Regions from separate parts of the Streptomyces sp. NPDC101776 genome, predicted to be linked through region 2. Evidence: riboswitches for the same ligand, from Rfam matches in the RefSeq annotation. Region 2 holds a riboswitch; each other region holds the start of a gene.
The links. Region 2 has a riboswitch for S-adenosylmethionine ahead of ACIRRY_RS41240 (putative leader peptide). Riboswitches for the same ligand answer to the same signal wherever they lie in the genome.
Positions count from the first base shown of each region.

Region 1: another riboswitch for S-adenosylmethionine. It lies ahead of thrC (threonine synthase); the one in region 2 lies ahead of ACIRRY_RS41240 (putative leader peptide).
Region 3: another riboswitch for S-adenosylmethionine. It lies ahead of ACIRRY_RS03670 (amino acid ABC transporter permease); the one in region 2 lies ahead of ACIRRY_RS41240 (putative leader peptide).
Region 4: another riboswitch for S-adenosylmethionine. It lies ahead of ACIRRY_RS10295 (aminotransferase class V-fold PLP-dependent enzyme); the one in region 2 lies ahead of ACIRRY_RS41240 (putative leader peptide).

Region 1 is NZ_JBIWMV010000006.1:237,444-242,987, forward strand. Features, by position in the region: gene ACIRRY_RS21700 (cold-shock protein) at 226-432, opposite strand; gene ACIRRY_RS21705 (MoaD/ThiS family protein) at 864-1,139, opposite strand; gene thrC (threonine synthase) at 1,257-2,588, opposite strand; SAM riboswitch class I at 2,604-2,765, opposite strand; gene ACIRRY_RS21715 (glucosyl-3-phosphoglycerate synthase) at 2,948-3,892, shown strand; gene ACIRRY_RS21720 (trehalose-6-phosphate synthase) at 4,064-5,544, shown strand, end outside.
Region 2 is NZ_JBIWMV010000020.1:147,293-152,836, forward strand. Features, by position in the region: gene ACIRRY_RS41230 (sulfite oxidase) at 1-131, opposite strand, end outside; gene ACIRRY_RS41235 (NtaA/DmoA family FMN-dependent monooxygenase) at 370-1,686, opposite strand; SAM riboswitch class IV at 1,926-2,039, shown strand; gene ACIRRY_RS41240 (putative leader peptide) at 2,074-2,199, shown strand; gene ACIRRY_RS41245 (ABC transporter substrate-binding protein) at 2,438-4,060, shown strand; gene ACIRRY_RS41250 (ABC transporter permease) at 4,064-5,023, shown strand; gene ACIRRY_RS41255 (ABC transporter permease) at 5,020-5,544, shown strand, end outside.
Region 3 is NZ_JBIWMV010000001.1:845,268-850,811, forward strand. Features, by position in the region: gene ACIRRY_RS03655 (alginate lyase family protein) at 1-627, shown strand, start outside; gene ACIRRY_RS03660 (putative leader peptide) at 745-858, shown strand; gene ACIRRY_RS03665 (glutathione S-transferase C-terminal domain-containing protein) at 925-1,809, shown strand; SAM riboswitch class IV at 1,887-1,995, shown strand; gene ACIRRY_RS03670 (amino acid ABC transporter permease) at 2,354-3,334, shown strand; gene ACIRRY_RS03675 (amino acid ABC transporter ATP-binding protein) at 3,331-4,128, shown strand; gene ACIRRY_RS03680 (ABC transporter substrate-binding protein) at 4,182-5,210, shown strand; gene ACIRRY_RS03685 (GNAT family N-acetyltransferase) at 5,290-5,544, shown strand, end outside.
Region 4 is NZ_JBIWMV010000002.1:1,006,324-1,011,867, forward strand. Features, by position in the region: gene ACIRRY_RS10285 (cytochrome bc complex cytochrome b subunit) at 1-1,264, shown strand, start outside; gene trpD (anthranilate phosphoribosyltransferase) at 1,399-2,463, shown strand; SAM riboswitch class IV at 2,540-2,656, shown strand; gene ACIRRY_RS10295 (aminotransferase class V-fold PLP-dependent enzyme) at 2,823-4,199, shown strand; gene ACIRRY_RS10300 (Lrp/AsnC family transcriptional regulator) at 4,335-4,616, opposite strand; gene ACIRRY_RS10305 (rhomboid family intramembrane serine protease) at 4,613-5,347, opposite strand; gene ACIRRY_RS10310 (hypothetical protein) at 5,509-5,544, shown strand, end outside.

The DNA.
Region 1 (5,544 bases), on a different contig from region 2:
TCACTCTCACCTTCAGAGTGCTAACGCCAATGATTAGCACTCGGCATGGTCGAGTGCAAGCGGCTCCCACGTTCTGGCACCCACTCCGGCCCCTGCTGCGGCCCCCGAGTCCGACCCCCGGCTCCGGGCATGCCGAAGGGCCCGTACCCCAGGAGGTGACCCCCCAGGAGTACGAGCCCTTCGATGAGGAACGAAGAACGTCGCTGCTGTTCGTCGGCGCGTGCTTCAGGTGGTCGCGAGCCGGACCATGTCCGCCTGCGGCCCCTTCTGACCCTGCGAGATCTCGAAATCGACCCGCTGACCCTCTTCCAGGGTGCGGTAGCCGTCCATCTGAATCGCGCTGTAGTGGACGAAAACATCCGCACCACCGTCGACCGCGATGAAGCCGTACCCCTTCTCCGCGTTGAACCATTTGACGGTGCCCTGAGCCATGCCTAACTCCCCTATTACTGGCCCTTGCACGGACCCACACTTCGCGGATCCGGGTCAGACCTCACCCCCCACAGGATTGGGGGCGTGCGCCGGAACGCGTCGACCGCGGCCGAATGTATCCGTCCAACTGCCGTCTGCAACAGGTCAATCCGACGAGAATTCCGGGCAGGATCGGTCGGGAATTTACGGAGAATTCGTCCGACTTCAGGGCAAGTCGGGCCCGATAAAGGGCACATAACGCGCAAAATGCCTACACACTTTGGCTACTTCTCATCGCACGCGGAGCCGGTACTCATATGCGTCCGGCATGCGGAGTGGTGCGCGTTCCCCAACTCTACCGCGCTCAACCATACAGAATTGCCCCCTCCGTTTCTCTCACGGAGGGGGCAATTCGATGAACTCTCGGTAACCGGCGTTACCAAGGGTAATTATCAGCCGCCCGCGACGGCCGGAATGATCGAGACGCCGGCCCCGTCCGGAGTGGCCGTCTCCAGCCCCTGCTCGAACCGCACATCGTCATCGTTGACGTAGACGTTGACGAACCGGCGCAGCTTGCCCTGGTCGTCGAGGACGCGGGCGGAGATACCGCTGTGGTTCTTCTCCAGGTCGCTGATGACCTCGGCGAGGGTGGCGCCTTCGGCGGAGACCTCGGCCTTGCCGCCGGTGTAGGTGCGCAGGATGGTGGGGATACGGACGGAAACGCTCATGCTCAAGACCTCCGGTCAGGTACGGCTTTTGTCTTTCAGGGGCGCGGGGCTGTATCGATTTGCGGCTACCGGCGCGTGGGCGCGACCAGCCCCCACCGGCCCGCAGACGAAGAACGACTAGGACGCGAGCCCAGCTTCCCTGAACGACTCGAGGCTGGGCCGAATCGTCGCGGTGAGCCCAGTACCGGCGACCGCGTCCAGGGTCTTGAGACCGTCGCCGGTGTTCAGCACAACCGTGGTCAACGTCGGATCCAGCAACCCGCTCTCGATCAGCTTCTTCGCCACACCGACGGTCACCCCACCGGCGGTCTCCGCGAAGATGCCCTCCGTCCGCGCCAGCAGCTTGATCGCGTCCACACACTGCTCATCGGTGACGTCCTCGACAGCCCCACCGGTGCGCCGGGCGATATCCAGCACATAGGGACCGTCCGCGGGGTTCCCGATCGCCAGCGACTTCGCGATCGTGTTCGGCTTCTGCGGCCGTACGACGTCATGCCCCGCCTTGTACGCGACGGACACCGGCGAGCATCCTTCCGCCTGCGCACCGAAGATCTTGTACGGCTTGTCCTCGACGAGCCCGAGCTTGATCAGCTCCTGGAGCCCCTTGTCGATCTTCGTGAGTTGCGAGCCGGAGGCGATCGGCACGACCAGCTGGTCCGGGAGCCGCCAGCCGAGCTGCTCGCAGATCTCGTACGCCAGGGTCTTGGAGCCCTCTGCGTAGTACGGCCGCAGGTTGACGTTGACGAAGCCCCAGCCCTCGCCGGCCGGGTCGCCGATCAGCTCGGAGCAGAAGCGGTTCACGTCGTCGTAGTTGCCCTCGATGCCGACGAGCTCGCCGCCGTAGATCGCGGCCATGACGACCTTGCCCTGCTCCAGGTCGTGCGGGATGAACACGCAGGAGCGGAAGCCCGCCCGGGCGGCGGCGGCGCCGACGGCGCCGGCGAGGTTGCCGGTGGAGGAGCAGGAGAGGGTGGTGAAGTCGAAGGCGCGCGCCGCTTCGATGGCCTGCGCCACGACGCGGTCCTTGAAGGAGTGCGTCGGGTTGCCGGAGTCGTCCTTCACGAACAGCTTGCCGGCGTCGACGCCGAGTTCGCGGGCGAGGTTGTCGGCCTGGACGAGCTTGGTCCAGCCGGGGTTGATGTTCGGCTTGGTCGCCACGTCGGCGGGGACGGGCAGCAGGGGCGCGTAACGCCAGATGTTCGCGGGGCCCGCCTCGATCCGCTTGCGGAGCTCTTCGGTGTCGTAGGCCGAGAAGTCGTAGGCGATCTCCAGCGGGCCGAAACACTCCTCGCAGGCGAAGACCGGGCCGAGCGGGACGCGGTGGCCGCACTCGCGGCAGGAGAGCGCGGTGGCGGGGCCGAGGTCGACGGTGTTCGTGGGGGTGGGGTCCGCGGCGGTCGTGTCCGTCTTCGCGGGGTTCGTGGTGCTTGCAACAGTCTGCGCAGCCATGGAGGCGAGGCCCTTTCCTCATCTTCCTCACGACGCATTTCGCCATGAGACGGATTTGGCACCTTCCCGAGCCGGGAGCCTCGGCGCATGGCGGTTCTTTCACCACATGCGACAAGACCGGCTGGAGGGTTGCCGGGGCTTCAACGGGCCGTATCCCTCTGCCCCTCTGGATGAGCGGTGTTCAGTTGTGTACGCGATTGTCTCGCCGACGGCCCCCGACATGCGATGGTCATCAGCGTTGTTCAAGACTGTAACCGAAGGCCAGGACAGTTGAGTGAGCCGTCCGAACCGCGAGATGGACCAGACACTCACTGTCTGTGACCAGCCCTCGCCGAGAGAACGCAGAGGAGCCGCGCAACGTGCTGAAGGAAGTCGAGCACTGGCTGAGCACCCGCTCCTGGTCCATGACCGATCGGCCGCTCCACAAGATTCTTGCCGCCAAGCACCGCACGGGCCAGTCGGTCAGTGTCGTGCTGCCCGCGCTCAACGAGGAAGCGACGGTCGGCGACATCGTCGCGATCATCCGTCATGACCTCATGCAGCAGGTCCCGCTCGTCGACGAGATCGTCGTCGTCGACTCCGGGTCCACCGACCGCACCTCCGAGGTGGCCGCCGCGGCGGGCGCCCGGGTCGTGCACCGGGACGACATCCTGCCCCGCATCCCCGCCGTGCCCGGCAAGGGCGAGGTGCTGTGGCGCTCGCTGCTGGTGACGAGCGGCGACATCGTCTGCTTCATCGACGCGGACCTGAAGGAGTTCTCCTCGGACTTCGTCACCGGGATCGTAGGCCCGCTGCTCACCGACCCCGGCGTCGACCTCGTCAAGGCGATGTACGACCGCCCGCTCGGCGGCGCGGCCGGCCAGGGCGGACGCGTCACCGAGCTGATGGCCCGCCCGCTGCTGAACATGCACTGGCCTCAACTGGCCGGATTCGTGCAGCCGTTGGGCGGTGAGTACGCGGCCCGCCGCTCTCTCCTTGAGCAACTCCCCTTCCCCGTCGGGTACGGCGTCGAGCTGGGCATGCTCGTCGACGCGCTGCACCTGGTGGGTCTGGACGCGCTCGCCCAGGTGGACGTCGGGGTGCGCAAGCACCGGCACCAGGACGGGCAGGCGCTGGGGCGGATGGCCGCGCAGATCTACCGCACGGCTCAGCTGAGGCTGGCCCGCGGGCATCTGATCCGGCCCTCCCTGACCCAGTTCGAACGGGGTCCGGACGGTTTCGAGCCGCGCACGTACTCCGTGGACACGGAGGAGAGGCCGCCGATGGCGGACATCACCGAGTACCAGTCCCGCAAGGTGGCGTAGCAGCACGGCCGGTCAGGCCCCGGTCGGGCCGTGGGCCGGCCATGCCCAGGCCATGCCCAGGCCGCGCCCCGGTCGCGGTCCGGTCGCGGCCTGGCCGTATACGGATCCATCCGGTCCGTTGTGACCCGTCCGTACGTTTGAGCGTTTCCGGGCCGGGCTAGGTTGTGCCGTATGGCTTCTACGTCGTCCCCCTCGTCCCCGTCCGGTGCCGCTCAGGTGCTCGTCGCGTCCAATCGTGGCCCGGTCTCGTACGAGGTGGGCGACGACGGTTCGCTGCGTGCCCGGCGGGGTGGCGGCGGGCTGGTGTCCGGGCTGTCGGCGATCGGGCCGGACGCGGGGGCGCTGTGGGTGTGCTCGGCGCTGTCGGAGGGTGACCGGGAGGCGGTACGGCGGGGGGTCGGCGAGGACGGTGTGCGCATGCTCGCCATCCCGGCCGACGTGCACGCCGACGCGTACAACGGCATCGCCAACTCCGTGCTGTGGTTCGTCCACCACATGCTGTACCAGACCCCGCTGGAGCCGGTCTTCGACGCGGAGTTCCGGCGCCAGTGGGCGTCCTACGAGCTGTACAACCGGGCGTTCGCGGAGGCGCTGGCCCAGGAGGCGGCCGAGGGCGCGGCGGTGCTGGTGCAGGACTACCACCTGTGCCTGGTCCCCGGGATGCTCCGCGAACTCCGCCCCGACCTGCGGATCGGGCACTTCTCGCACACGCCATGGGCGCCGGTGGAGTACTTCGGGATGCTGCCGGACGACATTCAGGTACGGCTGATGGAGGGCCTGCTCGGGGCGGACCGGGTGGGGTTCCTGACCTGGCGCTGGGCGACGGCGTTCCAGAACTGCGCGGGCGGGGTCGACACCTACCGCTGGCTCTCGACCTGGCCGTCGGGCGCCCCGCGGGCCATCGAGCACGTGCGGCGCGATCCCGACACCCGGCGCGAGCGGATCACCCGGAAGACGTTCATCGGTGTCCACAGCCTCGGTGCCGACGCCGAGTTCCTGCACGCCCGCTCCCACGAGGCGGACGTCGAGGAGCGCATGGCCGCGCTGCGCGAGGAGATCGGCGAAGGCCGCAGGACCATCGTCCGGGTGGACCGGACCGAGTTGTCGAAGAACATCGTGCGCGGGCTGCTCGCGTATCGGCAGTTGCTCGACGACCACCCCGAGTGGCGGGAGCGGGTCGTGCACGTCGCCTTCGCCTACCCGTCCCGGCAGGACCTCGCCGTGTACCGGGACTACACCGCCGAGGTGCAGCGCCTCGCGGACGAGATCAACTCGCGGTACGGGACGCCTGGTTGGACCCCGGTGGTGCTCCACGTCAAGGACGACTTCGCGCGCTCGCTGGCCGCGTACCGGCTCGCCGACGTGGCGCTCGTCAACCCGATCCGGGACGGCATGAACCTCGTCGCCAAGGAGGTGCCCGTCGTCTCCGACGAGGGGTGCGCGCTGGTCCTCTCCCGGGAGGCGGGGGCGTTCCAGGAACTGGGCAAGGACGCGATCGCCGTCAACCCGTACGACGTCATCGCCACGGCCACCGCACTCCACGAGGCCCTGACCATGCCGACCGAGGAACGCGCCGAACGGACCAAGCGCCTCGCGGCGGCGGCTACGGCTCTGCCGCCGGCCCAGTGGTTCCTGGAGCAGCTGAACGCGCT
Region 2 (5,544 bases):
CCGAGCAGGGTGAACAGCCGACGGCGGGTGACCCCGTCGGCCCTGGCCTCACCGGCCAGCCACTGGCACAGTCTGCGGCGGTCGTAGTCGGTCTCGTGGCGGTGACCGGGAGGGCTGACGGGTGTCGGCATGGCGTGTCCTCGTCATGTCTGAGCGAACAGTGCGGGCGGCACGGAGGATCACGAGAAGTGCCGTCGGGTGCACAACCGGCTTGTGGGGCACGGCTGTTGGCAACAGCGCGGGGAGGCGGTCGATCAGCCGGTCGGTCGACACAGCGCGGCGGCCACGCGGACGAGGTCCACGGCGCGGCGGCGGGTCAGCGGCTGCGACAACGGCATGGCGGGATGCAAACACGCGGAGCGGAAGGTGTCAACGAGGCGTTCGCGTCGCCCCGGCCCGGGCGGGCAGTTCGAGGCCGAGGTTCTCGCGCAGGGTGAGGCCGGTGTAGTCGGCGCCGACGATCTTCCGCCTGCGCAGTTCGTGCAGCAGGCCGTTGACGACGAAGTCGTGCTGCTTCGGGTCGGCGAGACCGCCCAGGGAGATCACGTCCAGGACGCCGGCCCGGAACCGTTCCTCGACCGCGTCGGCGAGTTGCTCGGGGGTGCCCGCGGCGGCCCAGTGCCCGGTGTCCTGGGCGGCGACGATCAACTCCCGCAGGGTGTAGCCCTGTCGGGCGTAGCCGGTGAAGATGTCGACCCGGCCGCGACGGCGGTTCACCGAGGTGACCTCGGGCAGCAGGCTCTCCGGCAGCGTCGAGTCGAGAGCCACCTCGGACAGGTCGACGCCGCCGCCGAGCATGTCGGCGACCTGGGCGCGGCCACGGTCGAAGTCGATCGACTCACGCCTCTCCCGGACGAGCCGTTGCGCCTCCTCCTCGGTGGCGCCGTAGGTGGCGTGGAACGAGCTGAAGATCAGCGGCAGTCCGTCGGCCCGGCCGAACTCCTCGGCCTGGCCGCGGATCTTCCGGGTGAAGTCCCGCGCGTGGTCGAGGGTGGGCAGCGAGGTGAAGACGATCTCGGCGTAGCGGGCACCGAGTGCCGTGCCCGCCTCGGACTGTCCGGCCTGGATCTGCACCGGACGCCGCTGCGGCAGCGGCGGAATGTTCAGCGGACCGGCCACGTCGAAGAAGCGGCCGGAGTGGTGGATCGGGTGCACGCGGTCGCGGTGCAGCACCGCCCTGCCGTCCGCCCCGACGGTCAGCGCGCCCGGTTCCCAGCTGTCCCACAGGGCGTTGACCACGTCCAGTGTCTCCGCGGCGCGCGCGTAGCGGTCCTCGGGGCTGGGCAGTTCGCCGGAGCCGAAGTTCTCCTCGCCGATCGAGGAGGTCACCAGGTTCCAGGCCGCCCGTCCGTTGCTCACATGGTCGAGGGTGCCGAACAGACGGGCCAGGTTGAACGGGTGGTGGAACGTCGACGAGACCGTGGCGATCAGACCGATCCTCGACGTCACCTGGCTCAACGCCGAGACGAAGACCAGGGGTTCTTGCGAGCCGATCGCGCCCTGGGCGTCGAAGCTGAGCAGATCGGCGGTGAACAGCGCGTCGAACCGCGCCGCCTCGGCGAGCTTCGCCACCCGCACCGCGGTGTCCAGCGTGGACCGGGTCGGATCGACCGCCAGGTCGTACGTCTCGGACGTACCGCCGGCTCCGGTGACGGTTTTCAGCGTCCTGGGCTGCTTCGCGCTCATGACTCATTCCTTCTCGTCTCCGGACACACCGGGTCGGCGCGGTCCCGTCCGATCAATGATCGGCCGCGATTGCGAAGACTCTGTTGCGCCCGTATGTACGGGCAACAGGGCCGGTCGGCCGGGGGGTTGGTGAGTCGTCCGGACCCGCCACCGACGAACGGTCTTCCGCACCCCGCGGCCGAACGGCCTTCCGGACCCGCCATTGACGTACGACGAAAACGCTCCGTACGATCACGATCGGCATTGAGTGTCAGCGTCAAGCCCTGGCTCGCTGACCGGCAACCCTCCGACGCGGTGGGGTGCTCCAGGTGAAAGCCCGGCAGGATCATCGAGGATCCCTGCAAGCGCGAGGCCCTGTGGCCGGGGTCGGAGATGTGGAGGACGGTCGTGCGACACAGCAGTGACCCGAGTGCCTCCACCACTTCGCTGACGGCCGCGACGGTGTTCTCCCGGCTCTCGCGCCGCCGCCACATCGACCTGCAGCGCTCCGCCAGTTGTCTGTGTCGCGCCTGACCGCCTTGACCACGTCCGTCTGACTTCTGTCGCGGCCCACAGGCGTCTCCCGCAGCCTCTCGCGGTCTTGTCCGCACGTACGGGCCCGTTCCGCGGCCGCCCCGCGCAACCCCTCCCGCCTGAACCCCCGAACCGCACCGCCCCGTCGTCGGCGTCACGCCGAGCGGGGCCGCACGCCCGCGCGCAGCCGTGAGCCGCAGGGCATCACGCGCGTAGTGACACGAGTAGGAGCACCTCCGTGAGAGCACATCCGGACATCCGGCCCACCCGATGGGCGCCGCTGGCCGCCCTCTTGACCACCAGCGTCCTGCTGACCGCCTGCGGTTCCGGCGATGGCGGCGGCTCGGACAGCGGCACCGGCCAGGCGAAGTCCGGTGGCACCCTGACCTTCGCGGTGGGCTCCGACACCGGCTGCGTGGATCCGCAGCAGGTGGGCAGCAACGACACCATCTACTCGGTACGGCAGATCGTCGACTCCCTCACCGACCAGGACCCCAAGACCGGCAAGATAGTGCCCTGGCTGGCGAAGAGCTGGGAGGTCGGTTCCGACGCGACCACGTTCACCTTCCACCTCAGATCCGGTGTCACCTTCAGCGACGGATCCAAGCTGACCGCGCAGGTCGTCAAGGACAACTTCGACGCGGTGCCGAACCTCGGTGCGCTGGGGACCCTCGCCGAGGGCTATCTGAGCGGCGTCAAGAGCACCACCGTGGTCGACCCGCTCACCGTCAAGGTGACCTTCCAGCAGCCCAACGCCCAGTTCCTGCAAGCCACTTCGACGCACTCGCTGGGCATCGAGTCGTCGGCGAGCGTGAAGAAGACCCCTCAGCAGAAGTGCACCCAGGGCGTGGTCGGCTCCGGGCCCTTCACCTTGAAGAGCTATGTGCAGAACCAGTCGATCACTCTGGCCAAGCGCACCGGTTACGACTGGGGTTCCTCGCTGTGGAGCAAGAAGGGCGAGGCGTACCTGGACAAGCTGGTGTTCAAGGTGGTGCCCGAGGCGGGTGTGCGGGCCGGCAGTCTCCAGTCCGGTCAGGTGGACGCGATCAGCAGCGTCGGCAAGGCCAACGAGGCGGCCCTGAAGGGTGGCCAGGTCACCCTGGCACGACGGGCCAATCCCGGTGCGGTGTTCAACCTGGGGCTGAACAACTCCCGGCCGGTCCTGAAGGACGTCAAGGTGCGCCAGGCGATCCAGTACGCCGTCAACCGCCAGGAGATCGCCGACACGGTCTTCCCGACCGGCACCCAGCCGGCCACCAGCATCCTGGCGCGCACCACGCCGGACTACGCGAACCTGGGCAGCGACCTGGCCTTCGACGCGGCCAAGGCCAAGTCCCTGCTGGACGCGGCCGGTTGGAAGACAGGCAGCGACGGCATCCGTGAGAAGGACGGCGCCAAGCTGAACCTGACCGTCAAGTGGTTCGCGAACTCGGCCACGAACCAGCCGGCGCTGGAACTGATCCAGCAGCAGCTCAAGGCCGTCGGCATCGGCGTCGTCCTCAAGGAGCTGCAGATCTCCCAGGTCGCGACGGTGCAGCAGAGCGGTGACTTCGACGCGTTGTGGGGCAACCTCACCCGTGCCGACCCCGACATCCTGCGCACCCTCTACTCCACCAAGCTGGCGAACGCCTACCGCCTCCCGACGGGTTCGCTGGACTCGGCGCTGACCCAGCAGGCGGCCACGACCGACGCGGCGAAGCGGAAGGAACTGGCCGCGCAGGCACAGCAGTTGATCGTGCGGAACGCGTACATCATCCCCGTGGTCGAGCTGCAGACCCAGTTGGGTGTGGCGAACAAGGTGCACGACCTGGAGTTCGACGCGTCCAGCCGGATCCAGCTGCACGACACCTGGATCGGCTAGCACATGCGCCGCTACGTGATCAAACGCGTCGCGCAGGCGGTCGGCGTGCTGTGGGCGGCGTACACGGTGTCGTTCCTGGTGCTGGACTTCCTGCCCGGGGACCCGGTCTCGGCGATGGCCGGGGCCGGGGCCGACACCGGGCAGGTCGATCCGGCCCAACTCGCCGCGCTGCGCCACCAGTACGGCTTCGACAAGCCGGTCCTGGTGCAGTACGCCGACTATCTGGGCCGGGCGGTGCGCGGGGACTTCGGCGACTCGGTCTCCACCGGTCGCCCGGTAACCTCGACCCTGGCCGACGCACTGCCCCAGACACTGCAGTTGACCGGCGCCGCCCTCCTGCTGGCGGTGTTGCTCGGCGGCGGTCTGGCGGTACTGGCGACGTACACCTCCCAGCGGTGGCTGCGGCAACTGCTGTTGTCGTTGCCGCCGTTGGGGGTGTCGGTGCCGACGTTCTGGGTGGGCCTGCTGCTCGTCGAGACGTTCTCCTTCCGGTTGCGCTGGTTCCCGGCGTTCGGCAACGACGGACTGCGGGGCCTGGTCCTGCCGGCCGTGACGCTGGCGATCCCGACCGGTGCGCAGGTCGCCCAGGTACTGGCCAAGAGCCTGCTCACCGCGCTGGACCAGGCCTATGTGGAGACGGCCCGCGCCAAGGGCGCGGGCCGCTGGCGGGTCCATCTGCGGCATGCCCTGCGCAACGCGTCCCTGCCCGCGCTGACCGTGGTCGGCCTGCTGGTCGGGCAGTTGATCGCCGGTTCGGTGGTCGTCGAGACGGTGTTCTCGCGTGACGGCCTGGGCCGGGTGACGGCCGCCGCGGTCACGGCCCAGGACATCCCCCTGGTCCAGGGCGTGGTGGTGTTCGGGGCGCTGATCTTCGTGGTGACGAACCTGATCGTCGACCTCGTCTATCCGCTGTTCGACCCGCGGATCGTGGTGGCCTCGGGCCGGAAGGCGGGATTCGCATGAGCCAGGGTCTGATCGACGACGCCACCGGAGCCGCCCTCGGCCTCCCGGCCCGCCCGGTCGAGCCGGGCACCGACCCCGGACCGGGACGTCGCGTCGACCTCCCACGGGTCCGGCGGTTCCTGGTGCGCCGTCCCGGTCTCCTGTTGTCGGTGCTCATCCTCGTCCTGGTGGTGCTGGCCTCGTTCTGGCCGAACCTGTTCACCTCGCAGGATCCACTCACGGGGGTGCCGTCGCAGAACTTCCGGGGCCCGAGCGGCGCGCACTGGTTCGGCACGGACGAACTGGGCCGCGACGTGTTCTCCCGGGTGGTCCACGGAGCCCAACTGTCCCTGAAGGCAACGCTGATCGCGGTCGCGGTCGCCTTCGTGGTCGGCAGCCTGATCGGCCTGGTCGCCGGCTTCGTCGGCCGCTGGGTCGACGACGTGCTGATGCGCTTCGTCGACGTCCTGCTGTCGATCCCGGCGCTGTTCCTGTCCCTGGCCCTGGTCACCGCGCTCGGCTACGGCACGGTGAAGGTCGCG
Region 3 (5,544 bases), on a different contig from region 2:
GCCTGCATCACCAACTACTGGGCCAACTGGGACCTCTGCAACATGGCGTCGATCCTGGCCATCGGGATCCTCAACGAGGACAGCGCCAAGTACGACCAGGCCGTCGCGTACTTCAAGTCCGGTGCGGGCAACGGCTCGATCGCGCACGCCGTGCCGTACCTGTACACCGACTCGGACGGCTACGCGCTCGGCCAGTGGCAGGAGTCGGGCCGCGACCAGGGCCACACCGTCCTGGGCATGGGCCAGATGGGCGCTATCTGCGAGATGGCCTGGAACCAGGGCGACGACCTGTACTCGTACGACAGCCGCCGCTTCATGGAGGCCGCCCAGTACGTCGCCAAGTACAACGCGGGCAGCGACGTGCCCTTCACCACCTACACCTGGGGCACCGGGCAGAGCTGCGCCCAGTCGTCCCAGACGGTGATCTCCGCATCCTCGCGCGGCCAGATCCGGCCCGTGTGGGCGATGCTCCACTTCCACTACAACCGGCGGATCGGTCTCGACGACAAGTACATCTCGGCCATGTACTACGACCTCGTCGCGCCCGAGGGCGGGGGAGGTGACTACGGCTCCGACAGCGGCGGCTACGACCAGCTCGGCTTCGGCACCCTGATGTACGCGAAGTAGCGGCGCGAGGCGTCCACGGATCGGGCCGGCGGTGCCTGCTCCGTGGACGCCCTCTTGACCTCCGGCGGCACCGGATCGACACTCCAGTAGGGAATCCTAGTGAACAGGTAGGGAAACATGGGGCGCCTTGAGCCGGTCACCACCTCTCGCGTGGACCGTTCGCCCCTTCTGACCTCCCGCCGTCACATCGATCTGCTGCGGGTCTGCAGCGCCATGAGCCCACTGCGCTGAGCCCCTCCACCGCTCGACGACGCTTCCGCCGCGCGTACGTCCACGCGCCCGTACCCGGGGAGTCCCATGTCCAGCACGCCTCTCGCCGCCATCCCCTCGCCCCGGTCCACCCCCGCGTTCCGGGGCCGGATCGGCCGTGACGCGCGGAGCGGGCACTACGCCGTGCCGCGCCGCTACCGCCTCCATCTGTCCACCGCCTGCGCCGACGGCCTGCGCATCGCCGTCACCCACAGCCTGCTCGGCCTCGACGAGAGCTGTCCGGCCGTGTTCCTGTCCGCCGTACCCGACTGTCCGAGTGGTGGACACTCCGCACTGCGTCCGCTCTACGAGGCGAGCGCGCACCGCTACTCCGGACCGGCCACCGCGCCGGTCCTCAGCGACGACTGGTCCGGCCGGATCGTCAGCACCCACGCCCCCGACATCACGCGCGACCTCGCCCGGCACTTCGGCGAGGGCGGACCCCAGCTGTACCCGTGCGGCGCCGAGTCGGAGATCGAGGCCGTCGAGCGGCTCTGCGCACAGGGCATCGAGGACGCCGCGCAGCGCGCCGGCGCGGCCGGTGGCGAGCAGGAGGAGCACGAGGAGGCGCTCGGCCGACTGCTGGAGACGCTGGGTTCGCTGGACCGCTGGCTGGACGGCCGTGAGCACATGATCCGTGACGAACTCACCGCCGCCGACGTCGAGTTGTGGGTGTCACTGGTCCAACTCGACACCGTGCACCGCTACCACCTGGACGCCGCCGCCGTGCAGCGGATCGCCGACCACCCCCACCTGTGGGCCTACGCCCGCCGACTGGCCGCCCATCCTGCCTTCGGCACCCACCTCGACCTCGACGGCATCGCCCGCCGCCACCACGCCCGTTGCCGGGGCCTGGAGGCCGCCGGCGCCGCTGTCCAGATCCTGGACTGGGCAGCCCACGCGGCGGACGAAACGGGAGCTTGCCGCAGTTGAGCGCCGTCGACGCCGTCCGAGTGCTGGACAGGCATTGACATACGTTCGGACAATTGTCTTAACTTGCGACCTAGAACGGTCATGAGTGTCAGCGACAAGCCCTGGCTTGCTGACCGGCAACCCTCGCACGCGGTGGGGTGCCCCAGGTGACGACCGGACCGGATGACGTTTCGGTAAGCGCGCGGCCCCCAGCAGGGCCGGAACAGTGATGGGTGACGGACATGTACGCAGCTCTCCGGACGGCGACGCGCCGCTCCCCGGGCTGCGTACTGCCGTGCACGAACCCTCTCGTCGCCGACCGCGCCGTCGATCTGCTCCGCGTCAACAGCGCACTGTGTAGCACGTGTACCGCGCCGGGCTTCGCCCGCTGTCGAGGCTGACGACTTCCCCCAGTCCTCGCGTCCCGCGTTCCTGACGAACACCGCCCGTGCGGTGTGCCGTTGTCCGCCCAGTCCCCGGTCCCGTGCGTTTCCCACCGTGTGCGTCGCGCCAGCCACGCCCAGGTGTCGCGACCCGGGGTGTCCGACTTCCGCCGGAGCCCTCCATGACTGAACCCCCGGGAACCACCGTGTCCCTGGCCGACGCACCGTCTGCCGACGCCCCGTCAAAACCCCTGACAGCACAGCGAGTTCAGCCGCTGCGCCGGCCCGGCCGGTGGATCGTCACGCTGGTCGTGCTGGTGGTGGTCGCCCAGTTCATCCACGGACTGGTCACCAACTCCTTCTACCAGTGGGACCGCTTCGGCTACTGGTTCCTGCGCCCGACGATCCTCGACGGACTCGTCATCACCCTCGAAGTGGCGGCGCTCAGCGCGGTGTTGGGCCTCGTCGGAGGCATCCTGCTCGCCCTGGCCCGACTCTCCAAGAGCCCGGTACTACGCGCGGCGAGCTGGACCTATGTATGGGCCCTGCGCTCGATCCCGCTCATCGTGGTGCTGATCTTTCTCTACAACTTCAGCGCCCTGTACCAGACGCTGAGCATCGGCGTCCCCTTCGGCCCCGCCTTCTTCTCCTTCGACGAGTCGAAGCTCGCCACCGACATGGCCGTCGCCGTCGTCGGCCTCAGCCTCAACGAGGCGGCGTACGCGGCCGAAGTGGTCCGCGGCGGCATCCTCTCCGTCGACCAGGGCCAGCACGAGGCGGCCTCCGCCCTCGGCCTGCCGAAGAGCTACCAGTTCCGCAGGATCGTCTTCCCGCAGGCACTGCGCTCCATCACCCCGAACTACGTCAACCAGCTGATCGGCCTGATCAAGAGCACCTCGCTGGTCTTCTACGTCTCGCTGCTCGACCTGTTCGGCTCCGCGCAGACGATGGGCTCGACCTACCCCGGCGACATCGTGCCGCTACTCCTGGTCGTCACCGTCTGGTACCTGATCCTGACCAGCGTCGTGTCCGTCATCCAGTTCTACGTCGAACGGCACTACGCCCGGGGCGCCACCCGCAACCTGCCGCCCACCCCGATCCAGAAACTCCGCGCCGGTGTCACCGATCTGCGGGCCCGCATCCGCAGGGAGACCGCGATATGACCGCGAAGACCGCCGAACCGCTCGCGGACATCACACCCGCCGCCGTAGAAGTGCACGACGTGCACAAGTGGTACGGCGCCCACCGGGTCCTGGACGGCGTCGACCTGACCGTGCGGCCCGGCGAGGTCACCGTGATCCTCGGCCCGTCCGGCTCCGGCAAGTCCACGCTGCTGCGGGTCATCAACCACCTGGAGAAGCCCGAGATCGGCTACGTCAGCGTCAACGGCGAACTGATCGGAGTGAAGCAACAGGGCGGACGGCTCAAAGAGTTGAGCGAGCGCGCCATCCTCACCCAACGTGGCCGGATCGGGTTCGTCTTCCAGAACTTCAACCTCTTCCCGCACCTGACCGTCCTCGACAACGTGGCCGCGGCTCCCGTCGCCACCGGCAGGCTCGGCAAGCCCGAAGCCCTGGAACTGGCAAGGGAGTTGCTCGGCCGCGTCGGACTCGCCGAGAAGACCGGCGCCTACCCGAGGCAGCTCTCCGGCGGCCAGCAGCAGCGCGTCGCCATCGCGCGGGCCCTCGCCCTGCGCCCCGGCGTCATCCTCTTCGACGAGCCGACCTCCGCCCTCGACCCCGAACTCGTCGGCGAAGTCCTCGCCGTCATCAAGGACTTGGCGACCAGCGGCACCACCCTCGTCATCGTCACCCACGAGATCGGCTTCGCCCGCGAGGTCGCCGACCGGGTCGTCTTCATCGACGGCGGAAAGATCGTCGAGCAGGGCCCGCCGCACGAGGTCCTCGACAAACCACAGCACGAACGGACCAGGGACTTCCTCAGCAAGGTCCTCTGAGCCCCACCTCTTTCACCCTCATCAGTCCTTCAACACCGAGCCTAGGAACAGCCATGTCTCCCCTCAGCCTTCGCAGCAGACTCACTCGCGGACTCACCGCCGGCACCGTCGTCGCCTCCCTCGCGGGCGGGCTCGCCGCCTGCGGGGGAGACAGCGACGCGGCCACCACGTCGAGCAACGCCGCCTCCGGCACGGTCACGGTGGGCGCGCTCTCCCTCGGCGCCGCCAAGGAGACGACGCTCAAGGTCGCCGAAGTGAAGTCGATCAGCGCCGAGTTGCCCAAGGCGATCGCGAAGAGCGGCAAGCTGGAGATCGGCGTCGGCTTCCTGCCCGCCGGCTCCCCGCCGCTCGGCTACGTCGGCTCGGACCAGAAGACCCTCACCGGTTCGGAGACCGACATCGCCCGCCTGGTCGCGGCCGTCCTCGGTCTCAAGCCCGACCTGAAGAACTCCACGTGGGAGAACCTCTTCATCGGCCTCGACAGCGGCAAGGTCAATGTCGCCTTCTCCAACGTCACCGACACCGAGGAGCGCAAGGCGAAGTACGAGTTCGCCTCCTACCGCGAGGACAACCTCGGCTTCGCGGTGAAGGCCGACAACTCCTGGAACTTCGACGGCAACTACGAGAACCTCGCCGGCAAGACCGTCGCCGTGGGCGCCGGCACCAACCAGGAGCGGATCCTCCTGGAGTGGAAGAAGAAGCTGGCCGCCGAGGGCAAGAAGGCGCTCACCGTCAAGTACTTCCAGGACAACAACAGCACCTACCTCGCGCTGGCCTCCGGGAAGATCGACGCCTATCTCACCCCGAACCCGTCGGTCGCCTACCAGGTCTCCTCGACCAAGGGCACGGCCAAGGCGGTCCGCAACGCGGGAACCTACTCCGGCGCCGGATCCTCCCTCCAGGGCCTGATCGCGGCCACCGCGAAGAAGGACAGCGGCCTCGCCAAGCCCCTCGCGGACGCCATCAACTACCTGATCAAGAAGGGCCAGTACGCCAAGTGGCTGGCCGCCTGGAACCTCTCCAACGAGGCCGTCGCCAAGTCCGAGGTCAACCCGCCCGGACTGCCCCTCAGCGACTCCTGACCCACCCTCTCGGCCAGGGGACCCCGCCGCTTCACGACGGGGTCCCCACCCGCGCGACCAGTACTGGAGCCGTCACCCGATGTCTTCCACCGCCAGTATCGACACCACCACCTCCCACATCCTGGACAACCCCGCATGGGCCGCGCTCACCGGCCCGCACGCCCACTTCGCCGAGCGCGTCGGCCGGGCCGCCCGCTACCCCGTCGACGTCGCCGGCTTCAACGCCATCACCGACAACGACGACCCACGCGCCTGGGCGGACCTGGCCACCCTCGTCGGTCCCGGCGGCTTTGCCGCGGTGCGCGGGGTGAGCGAGACCCCGGACGGCTGGGAG
Region 4 (5,544 bases), on a different contig from region 2:
CCTCGCCGGCATGTTCGTGCACATGATGCGGGTGTTCTTCACGGGCGCGTTCCGCAAGCCGCGTGAGGTCAACTGGCTGTTCGGCTTCCTGCTGTTCGTCCTGGGCATGTTCACCGGGTTCACCGGTTACTCGCTCCCGGACGACCTGCTCTCCGGCACCGGTGTCCGCTTCATGGAGGGTGCGGTCCTGTCCGTGCCGATCGTCGGCACGTACCTGTCGTTCTTCCTCTTCGGCGGCGAGTTCCCGGGCGGCGACTTCGTGTCCCGCTTCTACTCGATCCACATCCTGCTGCTGCCGGGCATCATGCTCGGCCTGGTGGTCGGCCACCTGATCCTGGTCTTCTACCACAAGCACACGCAGTTCGCGGGCCCCGGAAAGACCAACAAGAACGTCGTCGGCATGCCGCTGCTGCCGGTCTACATGGCCAAGGCCGGAGGCTTCTTCTTCCTGGTCTTCGGTGTCATCGCGGCCGTCTCGGCGCTCGCCTCGATCAACCCGATCTGGACCATGGGTCCCTACCGTCCGGACATGGTGTCCACGGGCGCCCAGCCCGACTGGTACATGGGCTTCTCCGAGGGTCTGATCCGTGTCATGCCGGGCTGGGAGATCAACTTCTGGGGTCACACGCTCGTCCTGGGCGTGTTCATCCCGCTGGTGATCTTCCCGCTGGTCCTGGTCTCGATCGCGGTCTACCCGTTCATCGAGTCCTGGGTCACCGGCGACAAGCGCGAGCACCACATCCTGGACCGCCCGCGCAACGCCCCGACCCGTACGGCCTTCGGTGTCGCGTGGATCTCCTGGTACTTCGTCCTGCTCGTCGGTGGCGGCAACGACATCTGGGCCACGCACTTCCACCTGTCGATCAACTCGATCACCTGGTTCGTGCGCGTCGGCTTCTTCGTCGTGCCGGTCCTCGTGTTCCTCGCCACCAAGCGGGTCTGCCTCGGCCTCCAGCGCCGCGACAAGGACAAGGTGCTGCACGGCCGCGAGTCCGGCGTCATCAAGCGCCTGCCGCACGGTGAGTTCGTTGAGATCCACGAGCCGCTCAGCCAGGACGCGCTGCACACGCTCACCGCGCACGAGCAGTACGTGCCGGCCGCGATCGGCGCGACGGTCGACGACAACGGCGTCGAGCGCAAGGTGAAGGGCTCCCAGAAGCTGCGCGCCAAGCTGAGCGAGGCGTACTACGGCGAGGAGTCCCAGATCCCCAAGCCCACCGTCGAGGAGTACAAGGAGATCACGAGCGGCCACGGCCACCACTGATCGCTGAGGCGTCGCCACGCCACAGTCGAAGGGCCCCGTCCGAACACCGGACGGGGCCCTTCGCCGTGTCCCGCGCTGGATAGGGTGGGGGCACATCGCTGAACCATTTCTCTACGACACCCAGGAGCGGCCGTATGAGCGCTGTGACCCCCGCTGGAGGCGACACCGCGGCGGCCCGTTCCTGGCCCGAGGTACTGAACGCCCTGCTGTACGGCCAGGACCAGGACGCCGACGCGACGTTCTGGGCGATGGACCAGATCATGCGCGGCGAGGCGACGGACGCGCAGATCGCCGGGTTCGTGGTGGCGTTGCGGGCCAAGGGCGAGACCGTCGAGGAGATCACCGGGCTCGTGCGCGCGATGTACGAGCACGCGAACGTGATCGAGGTGTCGGGGCGGACGGTGGACATCGTCGGCACCGGCGGCGACGGCGCGAAGACGGTGAACATCTCCACGATGTCCTCGATCGTGATCGCCGGCACGGGCGCGAAGGTCGTCAAGCACGGCAACCGGGCCGCGTCCTCCGCGTCCGGTGCCTCCGACGTCCTGGAGCGGCTCGGCGTCAACCTGGAGCTGACCCCGCGGCGGGTGGCCGAGGTCGCCGAGGAGGCCGGGATCACGTTCTGCTTCGCGGTCAAGTTCCACCCGGCGCTGCGTCACGCGGGCGCCGCGCGCGGCCAGTTGGGCATCCGCACGGTGTTCAACGCGCTGGGCCCGCTGACCAACCCCGCCAAGGTGCGGGCCCAGGCGGTCGGGGTCGCGGACCCGCGGATGGCGCCCATCATCGCGGGCGTCTTCGCCGAGCGGGGCAACTCCTCCCTGGTGTTCCGCGGCGACGACGGCCTCGACGAGCTGACGACCACGTCCACCTCCCGGGTGTGGATCGTCCGCGACGGCAAGGTCACCGAGGAGTCCTTCGACCCGAGGGACGTCGGCCTCGAACTGGTCCCGGTGGAGGCCCTGCGCGGCGCAGACCCCGAGTTCAACGCCGGCGTCGCCCGCCGCCTCCTGGACGGCGAGACGGGCCCCGTACGGGACGCCGTACTCCTGAACTCCGCGGCGGCCCTGGTGGCCCTGGAGCCGGGGGACGGGCCGCTGGCGGATCAGCTCCGGGCCGGGATGGAGAAGGCGGCGGAGTCGATCGACTCGGGAGCGGCCAAGCGGACCCTGGAGCGCTGGGCCGCGGCCAGCAACGCGTAGCGCCACGGGGGTTGTCGTCCCGCGATCCGGACACGGGTTGCGGGACGGCGATCACCTCACGTAAGTTTTCTGATCAGGTCATGAGTGACAGTCATGAGGCCCCGGCCGACTGTCCGGCAACCCTCCGTCCGTGGCGGGGTGCCCCGGGTGAAGACCAGGCCGTAGGCAGCGAGGTCTGCGGCAAGCGCGGGCCCCTCGAAAGACACCAGGGGTCCTGGTCATCGAGGGAGCCCTCTGTGAGCAAGCGAATGCGATAGGGCGTCGAGCCCCGCCTCCGCATACCCCCTTTCACCCTTCACCGTGCTTGAGTCGTCCGCGCTCGCACGGCGGAACCGCCTTGCCTCTCACGGGAGTTCGCCATGTCTGTCTCCACCGCTGCCGTCGCCCAGACCGTTTGTCCCCCGCTGCCCGTTCTGGGCCGGGATGTCACCGTCCCGCTCGTGACGGGTGGCGAGGTCACCTACGCGGCCCTCGACTACGCGGCAAGCGCCCCCGCCCTCCAGCGCGTCTGGGACGACGTGGCGGCCTACGCCCCGTACTACGGCAGCGTCCACCGCGGCGCCGGCTATCTCTCGCAGCTCTCCACCGACCTGTTCGAGAACGCCCGCAGGACGGTCGAGGAGTTCCTGGACTGCCGCCCCGACGACCAGCTGATCTTCACCCGCTCGACCACGGACTCCCTCAACCTCCTCGCCGCGGCCCTTCCCGCCGACTGCCAGGTCTTCGTCTTCGAGACCGAGCACCACGCGTCCCTCCTCCCCTGGAAGGACGCCGAGGTCACCTACCTCAACGCCCCGCGCACCCCGGCCCAGGCCGTCGAGACCCTGGAGCAGGCCCTCGCCGCCCGCACTGTGTCCAATGAAGAGGGTCAGGGCCCGGCCCTGGTCTGCGTGACGGGCGCCTCGAACGTCACCGGCGAGCTGTGGCCGGTACGGGAGCTGGCGGCGGCGGCTCACGCCCACGGCGCCCGGATCGTCCTGGACGCCGCCCAACTCGCCCCGCACCACCCGGTGTCCGTCCAGGACCTCGACGTCGACTGGATCGCCTTCTCCGGCCACAAGCTCTACGCCCCCTTCGGCTCCGGCGTCCTGGCCGGCCGCGCGGACTGGCTCCAGGCGGCCGACCCCTACCTCGCGGGCGGCGGCGCCAGCCGCAAGGTCACCCGGCGCGAGGACGGGGGAGTGGACGTGGAGTGGCACGACAGCGCCGCCCGCCACGAGGCCGGTTCCCCGAACGTCATCGGCGCCTACTCCATCGCGTCGGCCTGCAAGGCGCTGACGGAGGCGGGCTTCGACACGTTGGTGGCCCGCGAGCAGCACCTGATCGCCGAGGTCCGCGCGGGCCTGGCCGAGGTCCCGCAGGTGAAGGTCCTGTCCCTGTTCGGCGACGACGCCCCGCGCGTCGGCGTGATCTCCTTCGTCGTCGACGGCTGGAACAGCTCCCACTTCGCCGCGGCCCTCTCCGCCGAGTACGGCATCGGCGTCCGCGACGGCCTCTTCTGCGCCCACCCCCTCGTCCGCACCCTCCTGGGCAGCGACCCCCAGACCCAGGGCGAGTGCGGCGCCCCCGAAGCGGCCCCCGGCGAGAAGTCCCTCAACGCGATCCGAGTCAGCTTCGGCGCGGGCACCCCGGACGAGCACGTCGAGCGCTTCGTGACGGCGGTACGAGAACTGGTGACGAACGGCGCGAAGTGGAACTACCACACGGAGAACGGCCGCTGCGTCCCGGCGGTGTGATTCCGACTGTCCCGACGGCGCCGTCTCGACGCACGCCAAGGGCAACCCCCTAGGGGCGCGGGGAACTGCGCGACCAGCCACAACGGACGGTCAGCCGCAAACGATCCGCGCCCCCACCCCACTAGGCGCTCAACCTCACGAGTCCAACCCGATCGCGAACGCCGCCTCAAGGTCATGCTGCGAGTACGTCCGGAACGCCACGTGCGTATCCGTCCCCTCCACCCCGGGAATCTTGCTGATCCGCCCGGGGATGATCTCGGCCAGATCCTCGTGCTCCCGCACCCGCACCATCGCGATCAAGTCATACGTACCGGTGACAGAGAAGACCTCGCTCACAGATTCGAGCGCGGCGATCGACTCGGCGATCTCCGGAATCCGGTCCACGCTGGTCTTGATGAGGACGATCGCGGTGATCACGGCTGGTTCTCTCCCTCGGGGACCGTTACTGGGGCGGGCCCAACTCTAGTCGTACGACCGAATCTCACCCACGCGTAGCCGAACCCCAGCGTGAAGCCCACCAGGTGGGCGAGGTACGCCACCCCGGGCCCCTGCGCCGCCTGCCCCGCCGCCAGCCACTGCAGGGCCGCCCAGAAGGGCAGGACCACCCACGCGGGGAAGCGCAGCGGCAGGAAGAAGAGGAAGGGGAGGAGACTCGTCACGCGGGCCCGGGGGAACAAGTACAGGAACGCCCCGAGGACCGCCGAGATCGCCCCGGACGCGCCGACGAGGGACTGCGCGGAGCCGGCGTTGGCCACCGCGTACCCCAGCAGCGCCAGGTAGCCGCAGCCCACGTAGAACAGGGTGAACTCGACCCGGCCCAGCCGTTCCTCGGTCATCGCTCCGAAGACGTAGAGGAAGAGCATGTTGCCGAGGAGATGGATCCAGCTGCCGTGGATGAACAGGGCCGTGACCGGGGTGAGGGCCTCTCGGGCCGGGCTCGCGAACAGGTCGGCCGGGACCACACCCCAGCGGCGGAAGTACGCCCGCTGCGCCACCAGCAGCGCGTCCCCCGTGCCGTAGGACGGGACGAAACCCGAGGCCGGGCCGAGGACGAAGATCAGGCAGCACAGGCCGATCAGGGTGTACGTCATGGGCGTCGAGGTGCCGCGGAACGTCCTGACGAGCGCCGGGCCCCAGTTGCTGATCATGACCACAGAGCATGACGTAACGGGACGCAGTCGGGCGGAGTGCCTCGCCGCTGTGGACGGCCGAGCGGCGAGTACCCGCCAGGCCGTAGGGTTACGAGCCACACTCGCCGGGGAAACCGGCGATCACGGAAACTCGAACGAGAAGGAAGCGGACAGCCACGATGACGGTACCCCTGCCGACCGCCTCGACGCGGTGG